2 regions of the Streptomyces sp. NPDC003036 genome follow, and region 1 is predicted to be linked to the other one. Evidence: riboswitches for the same ligand, from Rfam matches in the RefSeq annotation. Region 1 holds a riboswitch; the other holds the start of a gene.
What was found. Region 1 has a riboswitch for S-adenosylmethionine ahead of ABZX67_RS30820 (aminotransferase class V-fold PLP-dependent enzyme). Riboswitches for the same ligand answer to the same signal wherever they lie in the genome.
Positions count from the first base shown of each region.

Region 2: another riboswitch for S-adenosylmethionine. It lies ahead of thrC (threonine synthase); the one in region 1 lies ahead of ABZX67_RS30820 (aminotransferase class V-fold PLP-dependent enzyme).

Region 1 covers NZ_JBEXNO010000059.1:14,485-24,599, reverse strand. The annotation lists gene ABZX67_RS30855 (rhomboid family intramembrane serine protease) at 1-15, shown strand, start outside; gene ABZX67_RS30850 (Lrp/AsnC ligand binding domain-containing protein) at 12-293, shown strand; gene ABZX67_RS30845 (small hydrophilic protein) at 681-1,052, shown strand; gene ABZX67_RS30840 (HAMP domain-containing sensor histidine kinase) at 1,015-2,469, shown strand; gene ABZX67_RS30835 (response regulator transcription factor) at 2,466-3,125, shown strand; gene ABZX67_RS30830 (SLC13 family permease) at 3,199-4,629, shown strand; partial or broken gene ABZX67_RS30825 (glycerate kinase) at 4,626-5,765, shown strand; gene ABZX67_RS30820 (aminotransferase class V-fold PLP-dependent enzyme) at 5,767-7,134, opposite strand; SAM riboswitch class IV at 7,298-7,415, opposite strand; gene trpD (anthranilate phosphoribosyltransferase) at 7,512-8,576, opposite strand; gene ABZX67_RS30810 (cytochrome bc complex cytochrome b subunit) at 8,715-10,115, opposite strand, start outside.
Region 2 covers NZ_JBEXNO010000006.1:150,133-160,247, reverse strand. The annotation lists gene ABZX67_RS06840 (1-phosphofructokinase family hexose kinase) at 1-304, opposite strand, end outside; gene nagA (N-acetylglucosamine-6-phosphate deacetylase) at 418-1,569, opposite strand; gene ABZX67_RS06830 (ROK family protein) at 1,569-2,531, opposite strand; gene ABZX67_RS06825 (SIS domain-containing protein) at 2,607-3,521, opposite strand; gene ABZX67_RS06820 (extracellular solute-binding protein) at 3,700-4,917, shown strand; gene ABZX67_RS06815 (DUF3263 domain-containing protein) at 4,940-5,170, shown strand; gene otsB (trehalose-phosphatase) at 5,207-6,061, shown strand; gene ABZX67_RS06805 (trehalose-6-phosphate synthase) at 6,094-7,542, opposite strand; gene ABZX67_RS06800 (glucosyl-3-phosphoglycerate synthase) at 7,588-8,547, opposite strand; SAM riboswitch class I at 8,664-8,811, shown strand; gene thrC (threonine synthase) at 8,805-10,115, shown strand, end outside.

The sequences.
Region 1 (10,115 bases):
GAAGGACAGCCGTGATCACCGCGATCGTGCTCATCAAGACCAGCGTGGACCGCATCCCCGAGATCGCCGAGTCGATCGCCGCGCTGGAGAACGTCAGCGAGGTCTTCTCCGTCACCGGCACGTACGACCTGATCGCCATGGTGCGCGTGGCCAAGCACGACGACCTGGCGGACGTCATCCCCGGCCGCATCAGCAAGATCCCGGGCGTCGAGGCGACGGACACTCACGTCGCGTTCCGCACGTACTCGCAGCATGACCTGGAGGCGGCGTTCGCGATCGGCCTCGACGCGTAGGTTGCTCTCGCGGCGGGCGTGATTGCTGCCCGGTGGGCGGCTTTCCGCTGCGCGGTGGCTTGTGCCCGGTGGGCGGTGGCTTTCCGCTGCGCGGTGGCTTGTGCCCGGTGGGCGGGGGGCGGGTGCCATGCGGGCAGGGGGCGTGGGGGCGTCAGCCCCCGCGTACAACCTCGCTCGGGGGTCTGGAGGCGCAGCCGGTTTCGGATAGGGGCGGGGTGGGGGAAGCCCCCTGCACAACCGTCAACCTCGTGTGACGCTTCCCCCGTGAGGGGGGCGGGGCCGAAGCCCGGGGGCTCGTGGGGGCGCGGTCCGGGAGCATGCGGTTCATGAAGGAGCCTTCATCTCGCGCTCATTCGCGGCGGCGTACGCCGCGCTCAGGATGGGTGCATGGCCTTCACCCACCGCATGGCTACGCTCGCCGCCGTCGTCGCCATCCCCCTCGGGATCGCGGCGACCAGCTATATGCTGACCGACTCCCCCGAGGCGCCCCACGTGCCGCCCGAGGTGGAGTTGGACGCCACGCCGCGGCCGAGCGCGAGCGCCGGAAGCCAGAGTCCCCCGCCCGCGAGCCCGACGCCTGCGGCCCCCGCGCCCGCGAGCCCCTCGCCCTCGGCGGTGCCGCCGAGCCGGACGTACGCGCCCGGAGGCACGCCGACCGACGCCGTCGTGCCGGTCCCGCCCGCCACGCCCGCGCCCGCCCCCGCGCCGGGGGACGACGACGATGACGACTTCGGTGACGACGCCCTTGACGAGAACTGACCGCCGCGTCTCCGCGCGCGTACGGATCCTGCTCTGGCTGCTGCTGGTGATGGCGGTGGCGCTCGCCGCCGTGGCGATGACCACGCGGTCGATCCTGCTGCGGGATGTGGACCACCGGATCAGCCAGCTGCTGACGCAGGAGACGCGGGAGTTCGCGAACTTCGTCGACCAGGGGGTGGACCCGGCCGACGGCGCCCGGTTCACCGAGCCGCGCCGCCTGCTCCAGGTGTTCCTGCAGCGCCAGTACTCCGACCCCGACGAGGAGCTGCTGGGCCTGACCGAGGGCGCGGGCCCCGCGCCGGACGTGCTGCGCCAGCCGCGGGACATCGCGGAGGACATCGCCCTGTACCGGGACCGCGACGCGCTCGCGCGGATCTTCGCGGCGGACGCCCGCTCCGGCACGCTGGAGCGCCCGCAGGGCGAGGTGCGGTGGGCGAAGGTGCCGATCAGCCCGGCGGGTGCGGCGCCGCGCGGCGCGTTCGTCGTGGCGTTCCACGCGGACCACGAACAGGCCATCGCCGCCGAGGCGTTCCGTACGCAGCTGGCGATCTCGGGCGTCGCGCTGCTGATGACGACCGGGATCGGCTGGGTCGTCGCGGGCCGGATCCTCGCGCCCGTACGGGTCGTGCGGCAGACCGCCGCGCAGCTCACCGAGCAGGACCTGACGCGCCGGATCCCGGTGCAGGGCCGTGACGACATCGCGCTGCTCGCGGAGACGTTCAACGCGATGCTGGACCGGCTGGAGCGGGCGTTCGCCGCGCAGCGCCAGTTCGTCGACGACGCCGGCCACGAGCTGCGCACCCCCATCACCATCGTGCGCGGGCACCTGGAACTGATGGGCGACGACCCGGCCGAGCAGGCGGAGACCATCCGGCTGGTCACGGAGGAGCTGGACCGGATGAGCCGGATCGTGGAGGACCTGCTGCTGCTGGCCAAGGCCGAGCGCCCGGACTTCGTGGCGCCGGAGCCGGTCCAGCTGGGCGAGCTCACCGCCGACGTGTTCGTCAAGGCGCGGGCGCTCGGCGAGCGGGAGTGGGTGTTGGACGGCGTCACGGACCGCGAGGCCGAGCTCGACCCGCAGCGCATCACGCAGGCGATGGTCCAGCTCGCGCAGAACGCCGTCCAGCACACCGTGCCGGGCCAGCGGATAAGGATCGGTTCGCGGGAGGTGGAGGCCCGCATCGAGCTGTACGTGGCCGACAGCGGCGTCGGCGTGCCGCCCGAGGACGCCGGTGTGATCTTCGAGCGGTTCCGGCGCGGCACCGCCCGGCGGGGCACCCGCACCAGCGGCGGCGCGGGGCTCGGGCTGTCCATCGTGAAGGCCATCGCCGAGAGCCACCGGGGGCGCGTCGAGCTGCGTCCCACCGAGGGCGGCGGCGCCACCTTCGTACTCGTACTGGAGGAAGAGGACGAGTGAACCGCGTGCTGATCGCCGAGGACGAGGAGCGGATCGCCTCCTTCGTCGAGAAGGGGCTGCGTGCCAACGGCTTCACCACCACCGTCGCCGCCGACGGCGACACCGCGCTCGACTACGCCGTCACCGGCGGCTTCGACCTGATGGTGCTGGACATCGGGCTGCCAGGCCGGGACGGCTTCACGGTGCTGCGGGAGCTGCGCGAGGCGCGGGTGACGCTGCCGGTGATCGTGCTGACGGCGCGGGACTCGGTGCGGGACACGGTCGCCGGGCTGGAGGGCGGCGCGGACGACTGGATGACGAAGCCGTTCCGCTTCGAGGAGCTGCTGGCGCGGGTACGCCTGCGGCTGCGCACCGCCGCCCGCGCGCCCGAGGTGACGGTGTTGCGCAGCGGCGACCTGAGCCTGGACCTGCGCACCCGGCGGGCGCGCGCGGAGGACCGGACCGTCGACCTGACGGCGCGTGAGTTCGTGCTGCTGGAGCTGTTCCTGCGCCATCCGGGCCAGGTGCTGTCGCGGGAGCAGATCCTGTCCCACGTATGGGGGTACGACTTCGATCCGGGGTCGAACATCGTGGACGTGTACGTGCGCAATCTGCGCAAGAAGCTGGGGGCGCGGCGACTTGAGACGGTACGCGGCATGGGATACCGCATGCCGTGATGCCGGGCGTAGATGAACTTTCCTTCACCAAAGGCTCATTGAGGGCTCACGGCGGGTGGAAACACTCGATGGTGTGACGCTCTCCCTCAGCCGGGCGATGTGGCTGGGTGCCGCGCTCGGGCTGTGCGCGGTGCTGGCCATGCCGTCCTACTTCCCCGGTCTCGGCGCCGACGCGCGCCTCACCCTCGGGGTGTTCGTCCTCGCCACCGTCGCCTGGATCGCCACGCCCGTCGACGACACGTACATCGCGCTGGGGGCGGGGCTGGCGCTCACGGCGACCGGCGTGATCAGCAGCGAGACCCTCTTCGCGACGCTGGGCGACGAAACGATCTGGCTGCTGATCTGCGCGTTCGTCCTGGCGGCCGCGGTCACCCGGACGGGGCTCGCGGGGCGGGCGGCGGCCTTTCTGGTCAGCGGGGCCCGTACGGTGCGGCAGCTGGTCCACCTCACCACCGCCGCGCTGGTGGTGACGTCGTTCGCCGTCCCGGCCACGTCGGGGCGGGCCGCGCTCGCGCTGCCGGTGTTCCTGGCGCTGGCGAAGGTGCTGGCGGACCGGGGGCGGCTGGTGGTGATGCTGGCGCTGCTCTTCCCGACCGTCGTGCTGCTGTCCGCCGTCGCGACGCTGATCGGCGCGGGCGCGCATCTGATCACGGTCAACGTGCTGTGGGAGCAGTCGGGGCAGCGGCTGGGGTTCGTGGAGTGGCTGCTGCTCGGTCTGCCGCTCGCGGTCGTCTCGTCCCATCTGGCCGCCGAGGCGGTGCTGCTGACCTCCACCTCGCCGGCCGACCGGAGCGGCCCGGTGCGCATCACGCCCGCCGACATCGAGGCGCACTCCCCCGCGCCGGTGACCGGGCCGTTGAGCATCGCCGAGGCGCGCTGTGCGCTGCTGCTGGCCACGGTGGTGGTGCTGTGGTGCAGCGAGCCGCTGCACCGGGTGTCGCCCGCGGTCGTCGCGCTGATCGGCGCGGTGGTGGCGTCGTCGCCCGCGCTCGGCACCGTACGGCTCAAGGACGCGCTGCGGACGGTGCCGTGGCCGCTGCTGCTGTTCATGGCGGCGACGATGGCGATGGGTGTGGCGCTCGCGGACTCGGGGGCCGCGGGGTGGCTGGTGGCGGGGCTGCCGGTGGACGCGCCGCCGTGGCTGTTCCTCACCGTGGTCGTGGTGGTCTCCACCGCCGCGCACCTGGTGTTGCAGTCCCGCTCGGCCCGCTCCTCGGTGCTGGTTCCGCTGGTGGTGGCGGCCGCGGCGGCCGCCGGGGTCAATCCGGTCACGGCCGCGCTGGCGTCCACCGCCGCGGCCGGGTTCTGCCACACGCTGCCCGCGTCGGCCAAGCCGGTGGCCCTCTTCGCGGACGTACCGGACGGCGTGCCCACCTACGCGCCGCGTGACCTGCTGCGGCTGTCGGCCGTGCTGGCCCCGCTCATCGCGGGCGTGGTGCTGCTGTTCGCCCTGACCGTCTGGCCGCTGCTCGGCGTGCCCGTCCTCCTGGAGTCCCACCCATGAGCCACTCGTACCGCATCGCCGTCGCGCCCAGCGGCTTCAAGGAGTCCCTGTCCGCGCGGCAGGCCGCCGAGTCCATCGCCGAGGGGGTGCGGCGGGTCCTGCCGGGCGCGCGGCTGGACCTGATCCCGCTGGTCGACGGCGGCGAGGGTACGGCGGAGGCGCTGGCCGCCGCGACCGGCGGGCGCCTGGTGGAGTGCGTGGCGACCGGGCCGCTGGGCTCGCCCGTGGACAGCCACTTCGCGCTGCTCGGCGACGGCTCGGCGGTGGTGGAGATGGCCGCCGTCGCGGGCCTCGCGCTGGTGGAGCCCGGCCGCCGCGACCCCGGCGCCACGACCACGTACGGCGTCGGCGAACTGCTGCGCGCGGCCCTGGACTCCGGTGCCCGCCGCATCCTCGTCGGCTGCGGCGACTCCGGTACGTCGGACGGGGGCGCCGGGGCGCTCCAGGCGCTGGGCGTACGCCTGCTCGACGCGGACGGCCGCGAACTCCCGCGCGGCGGCGCGGCACTGGGGCAGCTCGCGGCCATCGACCCGAGCGGGCTCGACCCGCGCCTCGCGGACGCCGAGCTGCTGGTGGCGTGCAACCCGTACAACGTGCTGTGCGGCGAGCGCGGCGTGGCGCGGGTCTTCGGCCCCCAGAAGGGCGCGTCCCCCGCTCAGGTGGAGGTCCTGTCGGCGGCCCTGGAGCACTGGGCGGCGGCGCTGACGGAGGCGTTCGCCCCGGCCGCCGATCTGCGCGGGGCGCCCGGAACCGGGGCGTCCGGGGGTCTGGGCGCGGGGCTCGCGGCGCTCGGGGCCCGGCTGCTGCCCCGGTTCGAGGTGCTGCTCGACGGGCTGGACCTCGACGCGCGCCTGGCCCGCGCGGACCTGGTCATCACGGGCGAGGGCGCCCTCGACGCCCAGACCGTGCGCGGCAAGATCCCCGGCGAGGTGGCGCGCCGCGCCCGGGAGGCCGGGGTGCCGGTCCTCGCGCTGGCCGGCACGCTCGGCCCCGGCGCCCGCGACGCGGGGCTCGACGCCTACGAGTCGCTCGCGCCCGGGCCCGTCCCGCTCCAGGAGGCCCTGGAGCGGGCGGCCGAGCTGCTCGCGGACGCGGCCGAGCGGGCGCTGCGCACCGTGCTGGTGGGCACCCGGCTGATCAGCCGCGGTCGGGCACACAACGCCCGTCCTCCGTACGGTAGTTCCACTTCGCCCCGTCCCGCACGAGCTCCTTCACGGCCCGAACGAACCGGTCGACGTGCTCATCCGGCGTCCCCGCCCCGAAGCTGACCCGGATCGCGTTGAGCGACTTCTCGCCGGGCGGCGCCGCCTCGGGTGCGCCGCACTCGCCGATCTGCTGCGGGTCGCTGCCGAGCAGGGTCCGCACCAGCGGGTGGGCGCAGAACAGGCCGTCGCGCACGCCGATGCCGTACTCGGCGGAGAGCGCCGCCGCGAAGTGCGAGCTGTTCCAGCCGTCGACCACGAAGGAGATGACGCCGACGCGAGGGGCATCGTCGCCGAAGAGCGACAGCACCCGCACCTCGGGCACCTCGGCCAGGCCCTCGCGCACCTTGCCGATCAGATACCGCTCGCGCGCCACCAGGTCGTCGAAGCCGGCCTCGGTGAGCGCCTTGCAGGCGGAGGCGATGGCGTACGCGCCGATGACGTTCGGCGAGCCGGCCTCGTGGCGGGCCGCGGTGGTGTGCCACTCGACATCGACGCCGCCGTCGGCGCGCCGGGCCACCGTGCGGGACGCGCCGCCGCCCGCCAGGTACGGGTCGGCCTCCCGCAGCCAGTCGGCCCGACCGGCGAGCACGCCGGAGCCGAAGGGCGCGTACAGCTTGTGCCCGGAGAACGCGACCCAGTCGACGTCCAACTCGCGCACGGAGACCGGGTGGTGGGGCGCCAGCTGGGCGGCGTCCAGCACGATGCGCGCGCCGTGCGCGTGGGCGGCGGCGGCGAGCTCCCGCACCGGCCACAGCTCGCCGGTGACGTTGGACGCGCCGGTGACGCAGACGAGGGCCGGGCCGTAGGGGTCGCGGTCGGCGAGCGCCCGCTCCAGCGTGTCGACCGCCTCGCCCGGCGTGCGGGGCGCGTTGAGGTAGGTGACGCGCGCGTCCCTCCAGGGCAGCAGCGAGGCGTGGTGCTCGGTCTCGAAGACGAAGACCTGGCAGTCGGCGGGCAGGGCCGCGGCCAGCAGGTTCAGCGAGTCGGTCGTGGAGCGGGTGAAGACGATCTGGTCGTCCTCGCGGCAGTCGAGGAACTCCGCGACGGTGGCGCGGCTGTTCTCGAACAGGTCGGTCGACAGCTGCGAGAGGTACCCGGCGCCGCGGTGCACGCTGCCGTAGTACGGGGCGTACGCGGCGACGTCGTCCCACACCCGCTGCAGCGCGGGCGCGCTGGCGGCGTAGTCGAGCGCGGCGTAGGTGACCTCGCCGCCGGTGACGAGCGGCACGGTGACATCCCGGCCCAGAACGGGCAGCGGCGTACAAAGGGACTGGTCGGCGGCAGCGGTGAAGACAGACATGGCGAACTCCCGGACAGGGCAGGCGAATTCGACGCGTCAACGCACAGGGGTGCGGACACGGCGGAAGGAAAAAGGGGATGCCGAAGAAGGGGCGATACGCCCTATCGCATTCGCTTGCTCACGAGACTGCTCCCTCGAGGACCAGGACCCCAGGGTGTGCAGGGGTCCGCGCTTGCCGCAGACCTCGCTGCCTGCGGCCTGGTCTTCACCCGGGGCACCCCGCCACGGACGGAGGGTTGCCGGACAGCGGGCCGGGGCCGTAGTCGCTGTCACTCATGACCTTGAATGGCATCTTGCCATACGTCTCGGCATGCGCAAGGCGCAGTCCGCCATCCGGACTGCGCCCTGCGTCACACCCTGCGCGCGTGCTCGCGCGTTCAGCGGTGGCTGGCCTCCACCCACCGGTCGAGGGCCGCGCGCGCCGCGCCCGAGTCGATCGACTCGGCCGCCTTGGCCATGCCCGCCCGGATCTGCTCGGCGAGCGGCGCGTCCGTCGGCTCCAGCGCCACCAGCGCCGCCGCCGAGTTGAGCAGCACCGCGTCCCGCACGGGCCCGGTCTCCCCGGCGAGCAGCCGGCGCGCCACGTCGGCGTTGTACGAGGCGTCCGCCCCGCGTAGCGCCTCGACGGGTACGAGCTCGATGCCCACGTCCCGCGGGTCGAAGGCCTCCTCGCGCACGGCCCCGTCCCGTACCACCCACACCTTCGAGGTGGCGGTGGTGGTCAGCTCGTCCAGCCCGTCGTCGCCGCGGAAGACCAGCGCGGAGGAGCCGCGCTCGGCGAGGACCCCGGCGAGGATGGGCGCCATGCGGGCGTCCGCGACCCCGGTGGCCTGGGCCTTGACCCGGGCGGGGTTGGTGAGCGGGCCGAGGAAGTTGAAGGTGGTGCGGATGCCGAGCTCCTTGCGGGCGGCGGCCACGTGGCGCAGCGCGGGGTGGAACTTCACCGCGAAGCAGAAGGTGACGCCCGCTTCCTCGGCGACCTCGGCGACCCGCCGGGGCGTCAGCTCCAGATTGACGCCGAGCTTCTCCAGGACGTCCGAGGCGCCGGAGGCGGAGGACGCGGCGCGGTTGCCGTGCTTGACGACCTTGGCGCCCGTGCCGGCGACGACGATCGCCGACATGGTGGAGATGTTGACGGTCTTGGCGCCGTCGCCGCCGGTGCCGACGATGTCGACGGACGGGCCGGGCACCTCGATCAGATTGGCGTGCGCGTACATCGTCCGGACGAGGCCGGAGATCTCCTCGACGGTCTCGCCCTTGGCGCGCAGCGCCACCGCGAAGCCGGCGATCTGGGCGTCGGTGGCCTCGCCGCGCATGATGCGGTCCATCGCCCACGCCGTGTCGTCGGCGCTCTGGTCGCGGCCCTCGAGCAGGCCGTTCAACACCACGGGCCAGGAGCGGCCCGCCGAGCTCGGTCCTCCAGCGGGTTGCACAGCGCTCATGGTCGCTCCTGGTGTCCGTGTGTACGGGGATGACCACAGCCTATCGAGCCACGGGCACGGCACAGAGCCCCGTCCGGTGAATGGACGGGGCTCTGTGCGGTGTGGCGACCGTGAGGTCAGGCGGCGAGTGCCGGTCGATCAGTGGTGGCCGTGGCCACTGGCGATCTCCTTGTACTCCTCCACGCTGGCCTTCGGGATCTGGTTGCCGTCGCCGAAGTAGCCCTTGCTGAGCTTGGCGCGGAGCTTCTCCGTGCGGGTCGGCTTGCGCTCGACGCCGTTCTCGTCGACCACCGGGCCGATCTCGGCCGGCGTGTACTGCTCGTGCGCGGTGAGCGCGTGCAGCTGGGCCTGGCTGAGGGGCTCGTGGATCTCGACGAACTCGCCGTGCGGCAGGCGCTTGATGATGCCGGTCTCCCGGCCGTGCAGCACCTTGTCCTTGTCGCGCCGCTGCAGACCCAGGCAGATCCGCTTGGTGACGACGAAGGCGACGACCGGGGCCGCGAAGAAGGCGATCCGGACGAACCAGGTGATCGCGTTGATCGACATGTGGAAGTGGGTGGCGAAGATGTCGTTGCCACCACCGATCAGCATGACCATGTACGCGGTCACCCAGGCGACACCGAGCGCGGTCCGGGTCGGCGCGTTGCGCGGCCGGTCCAGCAGGTGGTGCTCGCGCTTGTCACCGGTGATCCACGACTCGATGAACGGGTACAGCGCGATCGCGGCGAGCATGATGCCGAAGACGACCAGCGGGACGAACACGCCCAGGACGAGCGTGTGGCCCCACAGGTTGATCTCCCAGCCCGGCATGACGCGGACGAGACCCTCGGCGAAGCCCATGTACCAGTCGGGCTGGGCGCCGGTGGACACCTGGTCCGGGCGGTACGGGCCGAGCGCCCAGATCGGGTTGATCGTGAACAGCGCGGCGATGACCGAGATGACACCGAAGACCAGGAAGAAGAAGCCTCCGGCCTTGGCCATGTACACCGGCAGCAGCGGCATGCCGACGACGTTCTTGTTCGTCCGGCCGGGGCCGGGGAACTGCGTGTGCTTGTGGTAGAAGACCAGGATCAGGTGCGCCACCACGAGGCCGAGCATGATGCCCGGCAGCAGCAGGATGTGGATCGAGTAGAACCGGGCGATGATGTCGTGGCCCGGGAACTCCCCGCCGAACAGGAACATCGAGATGTACGTGCCGACGATCGGCGTGGACAGGATCGCGCCCTGCGTGAAGCGGACACCGGTGCCGGAGAGCAGGTCGTCCGGGAGCGAGTAACCGGTGAAACCGGTGAACATGCCGAGGACGAACAGCAGGAAGCCGAACAGCCAGTTGATCTCACGCGGCTTGCGGAACGCGCCGGTGAAGAAGACGCGCATCATGTGCACGAACATGCCGGCGAGGAAGACCACCGCTGCCCAGTGGTGGATCTGCCGGATGAGCAGACCACCGCGGACGTCGAAGCTGATGTCCAGGGTCGAGGCGTACGCCTCGGTCATGCGGATGCCCTGCATCGGCACGTACGAGCCGTGGTACTCGAT
Region 2 (10,115 bases), on a different contig from region 1:
TGTCGCCGGTGGAGGCGTCGACGACGGCGACCGTGCGGCGCGTGGCGCCCGCGATCGGTACGAGCGCGTCGCGCACGCCGGGCAGCGGGGCGAGCAGGCCGCGGACGACCTCGCCGGTGGCGCCTCCGGCGAAGCCGGTGACCACCGTCTCGTGGCCGAGCGCGGCGAGCACGCGGGCGACGTTGAGGCCCTTGCCGCCGGGGCGTTCGGTGACGTCGGTGACGCGGTGGGACGACCTCGGCACCAGGGCGCCGACCGTGTAGGTGAGGTCGAGGGCGGTGTTGAGCGTGACCGTCAGGATCACGTGGCGCACACCCCCAGCCCAGTCGTTTCGGCGTCTTCCGGGCCTGATCATGCCAAACGCGGGGCGGTTGGCCCAGACCCCGGCCGGCCGCCCCGCGCCGACGCGGGCCGAATTCAGCCCAGCTGCGGCGCAATCACCCATGCGCCCTTGCGCATCACGCCCTTGAGCGTGAAGTCGGCGTCGAGGACGACCAGGTCCGCGTCCTTGCCCGGCTCCAGCGAGCCGACCTTGTCGTACACGCCGAGCAGCTTCGCCGGGTTGGCGGAGATGGCCTGAACGATCGCCTCGACGGGCAGCTTGTCGACCGTCGCGGCCCGCCTGAAGGCGGTGTCGAGCGTCAGCGTGGAGCCCGCGATCGAGCCGCCCTCCACCAGCCGGGCCACGCCCTCGCGCACCTCGACCTCCAGCGGCCCGAGGTGGTAGACGCCGTCGCCGAAGCCCGCCGCGTCCATCGCGTCGGTGATGAACGCGACCCGTCCGGCGCCCGCGTGACGGAACGCCAGCTCCAGCGCCGCCGGGTGCAGGTGCGTGCCGTCGTTGATGAGCTCGACGGTGACCCGCTCGTCCTCCAGGAGCGCCGCGATGGGACCGGGGGCGCGGTGGCCGAGCGGCGGCATGGCGTTGAAGAGGTGCGTGGCGACGGTGGCGCCCGCCTCGATGGCCTCGACGGTCTGCTCGTACGTGGCGTCCGTGTGGCCGATGGCGGCGATCACGCCGTGCTCGGCGAGCAGACGTACGGAGTCGATGCCGCCGGGCAGTTCGGTGGCGAGGGTGACCATCTTGGCGTGGCCGCGCCCCGCGTCGACGAGCTTGCGCACCTCCGCCGGGTCCGGGTCGCGCAGCAGGCCCTCGCTGTGGGCGCCCTTGCGGCAGGGGGAGATGAAGGGGCCCTCGAAGTGGATGCCGGCGATGTCGCCCTGCTCCGCCAGTTCGGACAGCTCGCCGGCGCGGTGCGCGAGGAAGTCCATGTCGCCGGTGACGGTGGAGGCGACGACGGTGGTGGTGCCGTGCAGCCGGTGCGTGTGGACACCCTTGAGGACCTCCTCGACGGTGCCGGAGGTGAAGGAGGCCCCGCCGCCGCCGTGGTTGTGCAGGTCGACGAAGCCGGGGACGACCCAGTGCCCGGCGAGGTCGGCCGACGGGACACCATCGGGGGCGGATGCCGGGTCGGCGATCCGGCCGTTCTCGACGATCACCCGCCCGCTGTCGACGATCCCGGTCGGCAGCACCACGCGGGCGCCGGCGAGAACAGTGCGATCGGCCATCAGGCGGATACCTCCGAGTCAGGGGCAGGGTCCTTGGAGAGCAGATCCCAGGCGAGGAGGCCCGCGCCCAGGCATCCGGCGGTGTCCCCGAGGGCCGCCGGCACGATGGCGGGCAGCTTCTGGAACGTGACCCGCTCCTCGACGGCCGCCCGAAGGGGTGTGAACAACGTTTCCCCGGCCTCGGCGAGACCGCCACCGATGATGAGCGTGCGGGGGTCCAGCAGGGTGAGCACCGTGACCAGCCCGTCGGCGAGCGCGTCGATCGCCTCGCGCCACACGCGTGCGGCCCGCTCGTCGCCTGAGGCGACGGCCTTGGCGCAGTCCGCCGCGTCGGCGGCCGGGTCGCCGCAGGCCGCCGCCCAGGCCCGGCTCACGGCGGCGGCCGAGGCGAGGGTCTCCAGGCAGCCGCGCTGGCCGCAGCCGCACGCGGGGCCGCCGGGGCGGACGACGATGTGGCCGAGCTCGCCGGCGTGCCCGTGGGCGCCGGCCTCGATGGTGCCGCCGATGCCGATGGCGCCCGCGATGCCGGTGCCGAGCGGTACGAAGAGGAACCGGTCGGTTCCGTGTCCCGCCCCGACGCGGCCCTCGGCGAGCCCGCCGGTGCGTACGTCGTGGTCGAGCGCGACCGGCAGGCCGCCGAGCCGCTCCGCCAGCAGGGCGCGGAGCGGGACGTCGCGCCAGCCCAGGTTGGCGGCGTAGACGGCGATGCCGCGGTCGCGGTCGACGATGCCGGGCACGGCGACACCGGCGGCGAGGGCGCCGGTGCCGTACCGCTCGCGGCCGTGGGCGTGGAGGTCGGCGGCGAAGCCGAGGATGGACTCCACGACGGCGTCGGGGCCGCGGTCCCGGCCGGTCGCGCGGCGCTCCTCGTACAGCAGCTCCCCGTCGGCTCCGACCAGGGCGGCCTTCATCCCGGTGCCGCCCACATCGAGGGCGATGACGTGTCGTCTCACGGAGAACAGTGTGGCTCGTGAACCCGTGAAAGGTCTAGTCCACTTCCGAGGATTGTTGTCAGCGCATACAAATGGGCTAAGGCCCTACTGGCTGAGGATCACGCTCCGCGTGAGGTTGCGCGGCCGGTCCGGGTCGTACCCCTTCGCCTCCGCCAGCGCCACCGCCAGCCGCTGCGCCCGGATCAGGTCCGCCATCGGGTCGGCCGTCGCGTGCGCGTGCAGCGTGCCGCCCACCCGCGCCACCTCGGCCGCCAAGCCCTCCGGCAGCGCGCCGAAGACCCACGCGACCCGCCCCGGCCCGGTGATCGCGATGGGCCCGTGGCGGTACTCCATCGCCGGGTACGCCTCCGTCCACGCGCCCGCCGCCTCGCGCATCTTCAGCCCCGCCTCCAGCGCCAGCCCGTACGCCCAGCCCCGCCCCAGGAACGTCCACTGCTCCGCCGCGAGCACCGCCTCCGGCAACGGCTCCGTCACCGCCAGCTCCGCGTCCACCGCCGCCTCGGCGACCGGCTTCACACCGGGCACGCCGCGTACGGCATCGCCGAGGCCCGCCCGCAGGAACGCCAGCGCCGTCGTCGCGAACCGCGTCTGGACGACCGACTCCTCGTCCGCCCAGTCCAGCACCGCGACCGCGTCCGCCGCCTCCATGACCGGTGTCTTCGGGTCGGCGGTCAGTGCCAGCGTCGGCACCCCGCGCCCGCGCACCTCGCCCAGCAGCCGGAGCACCTCGGTCGTCGTCCCGGAGCGGGTGATCGCCACGACCCGGTCGTACGCGCGCGAGGACGGGAACTCCGAGGCCGCGAAGGCGTCCGTCTCGCCCTGCCCCGCCGCCTCCCGCAGCGCCGCGTACGCGATCGCCATGAACCACGACGTGCCGCACCCCGTCACGGCGACCCGCTCGCCGGGGCGCGGCAGCCCCTCCCCGAAGGACACGGCGGCCTCGGCGGCGCGGCGCCAGCAGGCCGGCTGGGTGGCAATCTCTGCTGCGGTACGGGACATGCGAGGGACTCCTACGGCGTCGTACGCGTACAGGTCCCTGCCGGTCTAGCAGACCGGAGTTGTGGAAGCGATACCCAGTGGTGTAGACCTCATCCCCTCGGTAGGTGAATGAAGGTGGGACAAGGCTGTGCAGCGACGCCGCTCTCTGGGACTGACCGCGGCGGTGGCCGCACTCGGCATGGCGGCGAGCCTGTCGGCCTGTGGGGCGGGTGACTCCGAGGACGTCACCCTGAAGCTGGTCGCCGCCGACTACGGAAGCAACGCCTCCAACAGCTCGAAGGCGTACTGGGACAACGTTGCCAGGGAGTTCGAGAAGACCCACCCGCACATCAAGATCGATGTGAAGGTGCTCTCCTGGAAGGACGTCGACCGCGAGGTCGCCGAGATGGTGAACCGCGGCGAGGCCCCCGACCTCGCGCAGATCGGCGCGTACGCCGACTACGCCAAGCAAGGCAAGCTCTACAAGGCCGAGGAGCTGCTCTCCGTCCCCACCCAGGCCGACTTCCTGCCGCTGCTCGCCCGGGCCGGCGAGGTCGACCGGGTGCAGTACGGCATGCCGTTCGCCGCCAGCACGCGGCTGCTCTTCTTCAACGAGGACCTCTTCGCCAAGGCGGGCGTCGAGCCGCCGAAGAACCGGGCCGACATCGCGGCGGCCGCGCGCAAGCTGAAGGACGAGGGCGTGAAGTACCCCTTCGCGCTGCCGCTGGGCTCCGAGGAGGCCCAGGCCGAGACCATGCAGTGGATGCTCAGCGGGGGCGGCGGCTACCGCGACGACAGCGGCGGTTCGTACGAGATCGACTCCGTCGACAACGTCAAGACCTTCACGTGGCTCAAGGAGGAGCTCGTCGGCCCCGGCCTGACCGGGCCCGTCGCGCCCGGCAAGCTGGACCGGCAGCAGGCGTTCGACGCCTTCACGCGCGGCGAGGTCGGCATGCTCAACGGCCACCCGACGCTGATGCAGACGGCCGAGAAGGCGGGCGTGAAGGTCGGCAAGGTGCCGCTGCCGGGCGTCGACGGCAAGGCCAAGGCGGCGATGGGCGTCGCCGACTGGATGATGGCGTTCAAGCAGAACGGCCACCGGCGGGAGGCCGGCGCGTTCCTGGACTTCGTCTACCAGGACAAGAACGTGCTGGAGTTCTCCGACCGGTACGACATCCTCCCGGTCACCGTCACCGCGAACAGCGCGATGTCCGCCGATCCGGAACACGCGGACCTGAAGGCGTTCCTGGACGCCCTGCCCACGTCGGAGCTGTACCCGGTGGGCGAGACGTCGTGGGCGAAGGTCAGCGAGAGCGTCAAGCGGAACATCGGCGGGGCGGTCGCGCCGGACGGGGACCCGGAGGCGGTGCTCCAGGGGATAGCGAAGACGGCGAAGGACGCGGAAGCGGCCGAGTAGCCGAAGTAGCTATGTTCTTCATATGACCGCCGACCTCAGTGCTCGCGACCGGGCCGTCCTCGCCATGGAGCGCCGCTCCTGGCCGGGCCCCGGCGCGAAGGAGCGGGCGATCCGGGAGCAGCTGGGCCTGTCGCCGACGCGCTACTACCAGCTGCTCAACGCCCTCCTCGACGACCCCCGCGCCCTGGAGCACGACCCGGTGACGGTCAACCGGCTGCGGCGGGTGCGGGCGGCGCGGGAGGCGCGCCGGTAGGTGTGTGCACCGGCGGAGCTGGATAGGTTTCCGCCCATGGGTACCCCACAGGACTCACAGGACTTCCTCCCCAGCCCCACCACCGCCGCCGGCCGTGAGGGCCTCGACTCCTTCCTGGCCCATCCCGAGCGGGCGGTCGTCGGCCTCGACTTCGACGGCACCCTCGCCGAGATCGTCGACGACCCCGAGCAGGCGCGCGCCCACCCCGGCGCGGTCGCCGCCCTCGCGGCGCTGGCGCCGCACGTCGCGTCCATCGCGGTGATCACCGGCCGCCCGGCCGGTGTGGCGGTGCGGTACGGCGGCTTCGCCGGCGTACCGGGCCTGGAACACCTCGTGGTCCTCGGCCACTACGGCGCCGAACGCTGGGACGCCGTGACCGGCACGGTCCGCGCGGCCCCGGAGCACCCCGGCGTCGCGGCCGTCCGCGCGGAACTGCCCGGCGTCCTGGACCGGGCGGGCGCGTGGCGCGGCACCTGGACGGAGGAGAAGGGCCGCGCGGTCGCGGTCCACACCCGCCGCGCGGAGGACCCGCAGGCCGCGTTCGACGCCCTGCGCGAGCCCCTCGCCGAGCTCGCCACCCGCCACGGCCTCGTGCTGGAGCCCGGCCGCCTGGTCCTGGAGCTGCGGCCCCCGGGCATGGACAAGGGCGTCGCCCTCACCGACCACGTCCGCGCCACCGGCGCGGGCACGGTCGTGTACGCGGGCGACGACCTCGGCGACCTCCCCGCCTTCGCCGCCGTCGAGAAACTCCGCTCCGACGGCACCCCGGGCCTCCTGGTCTGCAGCGCCAGCGCCGAGGTCCCGGACCTCGCCACCCGCGCGGACCTGGCCGTCCCGGGCCCGTCGGCGGTGGTCGACTTCCTGGGGTCGCTGGCCCGGCGGGTGGGGTAGGCCCCCCAACCGGGGGCGTCAGCCCCCGGGAACTACCCCAGCTCCCGCAGCGCGTGCAGCTGGTCCAGGAACCACTGCTGCGGCGGGAGCGCCGTCGCCGCCGCGGCCAGGCGCTTGGTGCGTTCGTCGCGTTCCGCCGTCGGCATCGTCAGGGCCTCGTGGAGGGCCTCGGCGGTGCCGGTCACGTCGTAGGGGTTCACCGTGACCGCCTCGTCGCGCAGCTCCTCGTACGCGCCCGCCTCCCGCGACAGCACCAGCGCGCAGCCCCGGTCGGAGACGACGGGGACCTCCTTGGCGACGAGGTTCATGCCGTCGCGGATGGGGTTGACCAGGGCCACGTCCGCGAGGCGGTACGCGGCCAGCGAGCGGGCGAAGTCGTCCTCGACGTGGAGGATCACCGGGGTCCAGCCGTCGCGGCCGTACTCCGCGTTGATCTCGTCGGCGAGCTGCGACACCCGCGCCGTGTACTCGCGGTACACGGGCAGGTCCTGCCGCGAGGGGTAGGCGAAGGCGAGGTGGACCACCCGTTCGCGCCACTCGGGGTGCTGCTCCAGGAGCGTGCGGTACGCCAGCAGTCCGCGCACGATGTTCTTGGACAGCTCCGTGCGGTCCACGCGGACGATCGTCTTGCGGTCGGGACCGATCTGCTCCCGCAGCGCCGCCATCCGCTCGTCCACGTCCGCCCGCCGCGACCGCTCCCGCAGGAAGTCCGCGTCCGCGCCCAGCCCGTGCACCCCGAGGTACGTCCGCCGCCTCTGGTGGCCCGGGATGCGGTACTCGAAGCTCGGCTCCTGGTCCCGGGGCCAGTACGCCATCCCGTCGTAGTGGCCGAGCACCGCCTGGCAGCAGTCCTGGAAGGCGCGCCGCCACCGCGAGGTGAGGAAGCCGAGGCGGTCCGCGCCGAGCATGCCGAGCAGCAGCTCCTCGGCGATGTCGTCGGGCAGCATCCGGAAGTACTCCGGCGGCGCCCACGGCGTGTGCGAGAAGTGCCCGATCCGCAGGTCGGGACGGAGCTCGCGCAGCATGCCGGGGGCGAGCGCCAGGTGGTAGTCCTGGATGATCACCGTCGCGCCCCGGTCCGCCTCCGCCGCCAGCGCCGCCGCGAAGGCCCGGTTGTAGAGCCGGTACGCGTCCCACTGGCGCCGGAACTCCGCGTCGTACACGGGCTCCAGCGGCGTCTGGTACAGCATGTGGTGCACGAACCACAGCACCGCGTTCGCGATGCCGTTGTACGCCGCCGCGTGCGTCGCCGCGTCGATGTCGAGCATCCGCACGCCGGGCTCGGCGATCCCGCGCCGCACCGCCTCGCGGTCGCCGTCGCTCAGCGCTGCGCACACCCACAGCGCCCCCGCGTCCGGACCGATCGCGGACAGGCCCGACACGAGCCCGCCCCCGCCGCGCCGGGCGTCGAGCGTGCCGTCCGCACGCGGCACGTAGCTGACCGGACCTCTGTTCGAAGCAACGAGAATCTGGGGCGCCATGGAGACGAACCTAGCCCGTAGCCGAAACGCTCAAACGTACGCCCGTCACGCCACGCGCCGCCGCCGTGTGTACTCCGCCACACTCGCCATCGGAGGCCGCTCCTCCGTGTCCACCGCGTGCGTCCGCGGCACGAACCCCGCCTCGCCCCGGTCGAACTGCGTCAGCCGCGGCCGCACCAGGTGCCCCCGCGACAGCCGCAGCTGCGCCGTCCGGTAGATCGCCGCCGCCATCCGCCCCAGCGCCCGGTCGTCCTGGTGCCGGTGCTTGCGCACCCCCACGTCCACCTGGGCGAGGGCGTCGAGCCCCACCGTGTGCAGCGCGTCCACCAGCAGGCCCAGCTCCACCCCGTACCCCACCGGGAACGGCAGCCGCTCCAGCAGCGAGCGCCGCGCCGCGTACTCGCCGCCCAGCGGCTGGACGAACCCGGCCAGCTGCGGCCAGTGCAGGTTCAGCAGCGGCCGCGCCACCAGCTCCGTCACCCGCCCGCCCTGGCCCGGGGCGCCCTGGCCGGCGGTGTCGCCCAGCGGCCGGTCGTACATCGCCTTGACGAAGTGCACGGACGGGTCGGTCAGCAGCGGCCCGACGATCCCCGACACGAAGTCCGCCGAGAAGTCGATCAGGTCGGCGTCGACGAAGCACACGATGTCGCCGCTCGTCACGAACAGCGACCGCCACAGCACCTCGCCCTTGCCGGGCAGCGCCGGTATCCGGGGGAGTATCGCGTCCCGGTGCTCCACCCGCGCCCCGGCCGCGCGCGCCACCTCCGCCGTACGGTCGGTCGAGCCCGAGTCGATCACCACCAGCTCGTCCACCAGCGGCACGGCCCTCGACATCAGCTCGCGGCGGATCGCGGTGACGATCTCGCCGACCGTCGCCTCCTCGTTGAGCGCCGGCAGCACCACGCTCACGGTCGTCCCGCCTTTCGCCGCGAGCAGCTGGTCGAGCGGTCGCTCCGAAACGGACCAGGACCGCCGGTCCAGCCAGCGCTCCACCTCTTCCAGCACGTGATCTCCATCTCGCGTATCGGACGACCATCTCAAGCGTCCAGGGGTTCGGTTACAGTCTTGAACAACGCGGATGACCGTCACATGGCGGGTCCCCCGTGCACACAATCGAATACCGCTCATCCAGAGGGGCAGAGGGATACGGCCCGTTGAAGCCCCGGCAACCCTCCAGTCGGCACTCGCACATCTGCGCAACGCGAGGCCCCGGCTAGGGAAGGTGCCAAATCCGTCTCATGGCGAAGCGCGCCATGAGGAAGATGAGGAGAAAGGGCCTCGCCTCCATGGCTGTACAGACTGTCTCCACCTCGGACGCCGCTCCCGGCACTGCCGCCGACACCACCGGCAAGGTCGACCTCGGGCCCGCTTCCGCCCTCTCCTGTCGCGAATGCGGCGAGCGCTTCCCCCTCGGCCCCATCTTCGCCTGCGAGCACTGTTTCGGGCCGCTCGAGATCGCGTACGACCTGCCGAGCGGCGACCCCGAGGCCCTGCGCAAGCGCATCGAGGCCGGGCCCGCCAACATCTGGCGGTACGCACCGCTGCTGCCCGTCCCCGCCGACGTCGCGGACAAGCCGAACCTGAACCCGGGCTGGACCAAGCTCGTCCAGGCCGACAACCTCGCCCGCGAGCTGGGTGTCGAGCCGGGCAAGCTCTTCGTCAAGGACGACTCCGGCAACCCGACGCACTCCTTCAAGGACCGCGTCGTCGCCCAGGCCCTGGAGGCCGCCCGCGCCTTCGGCTTCACCACCCTGTCCTGCTCCTCCACGGGCAACCTGGCGGGCGCGGTCGGCGCCGCCGCCGCCCGGGCCGGCTTCCGCTCCTGCGTGTTCATCCCGCACGACCTGGAGCAGGGCAAGGTCGTCATGGCCGCCGTGTACGGCGGCGAGCTCGTCGGCATCGAGGGCAACTACGACGACGTCAACCGCTTCTGCTCCGAGCTCATCGGCGACCCGCTCGGCGAGGGCTGGGGCTTCGTGAACGTCAACCTCCGCCCGTACTACGCGGAGGGCTCGAAGACGCTCGCGTACGAGATCTGCGAGCAGCTGGGCTGGAAGCTGCCGGACCAGATTGTCATCCCCATCGCGTCCGGCTCGCAGCTGACGAAGATCGACAAGGGTCTGCAGGAGCTCATCAAGCTGGGCCTGGTCGAGGACAAGCCGTACAAGATCTTCGGCGCCCAGGCGGAGGGCTGCTCCCCGGTGTCGGCGGCGTTCAAGGCCGGTCACGACGTCGTACGGCCCCAGAAGCCGAACACCATCGCCAAGTCGCTCGCCATCGGCAACCCCGCCGACGGCCCGTACGTCCTGGACATCGCCCGCCGCACGGGCGGCGCGGTCGAGGACGTCAACGACGAGCAGGTGGTCGACGCGATCAAGCTGCTGGCCCGTACGGAGGGCATCTTCGCCGAGACGGCGGGTGGTGTGACCGTGGGCGTGACTCAGAAGCTGATCGAGGCGGGCCTGCTCGACCCGTCCCTGACCACGGTCGTGCTCAACACGGGCGACGGCCTGAAGACCCTCGACGCCGTGGCCGACACCTCGCAGGCGACCGCCGTCATCCGCCCGAGCCTG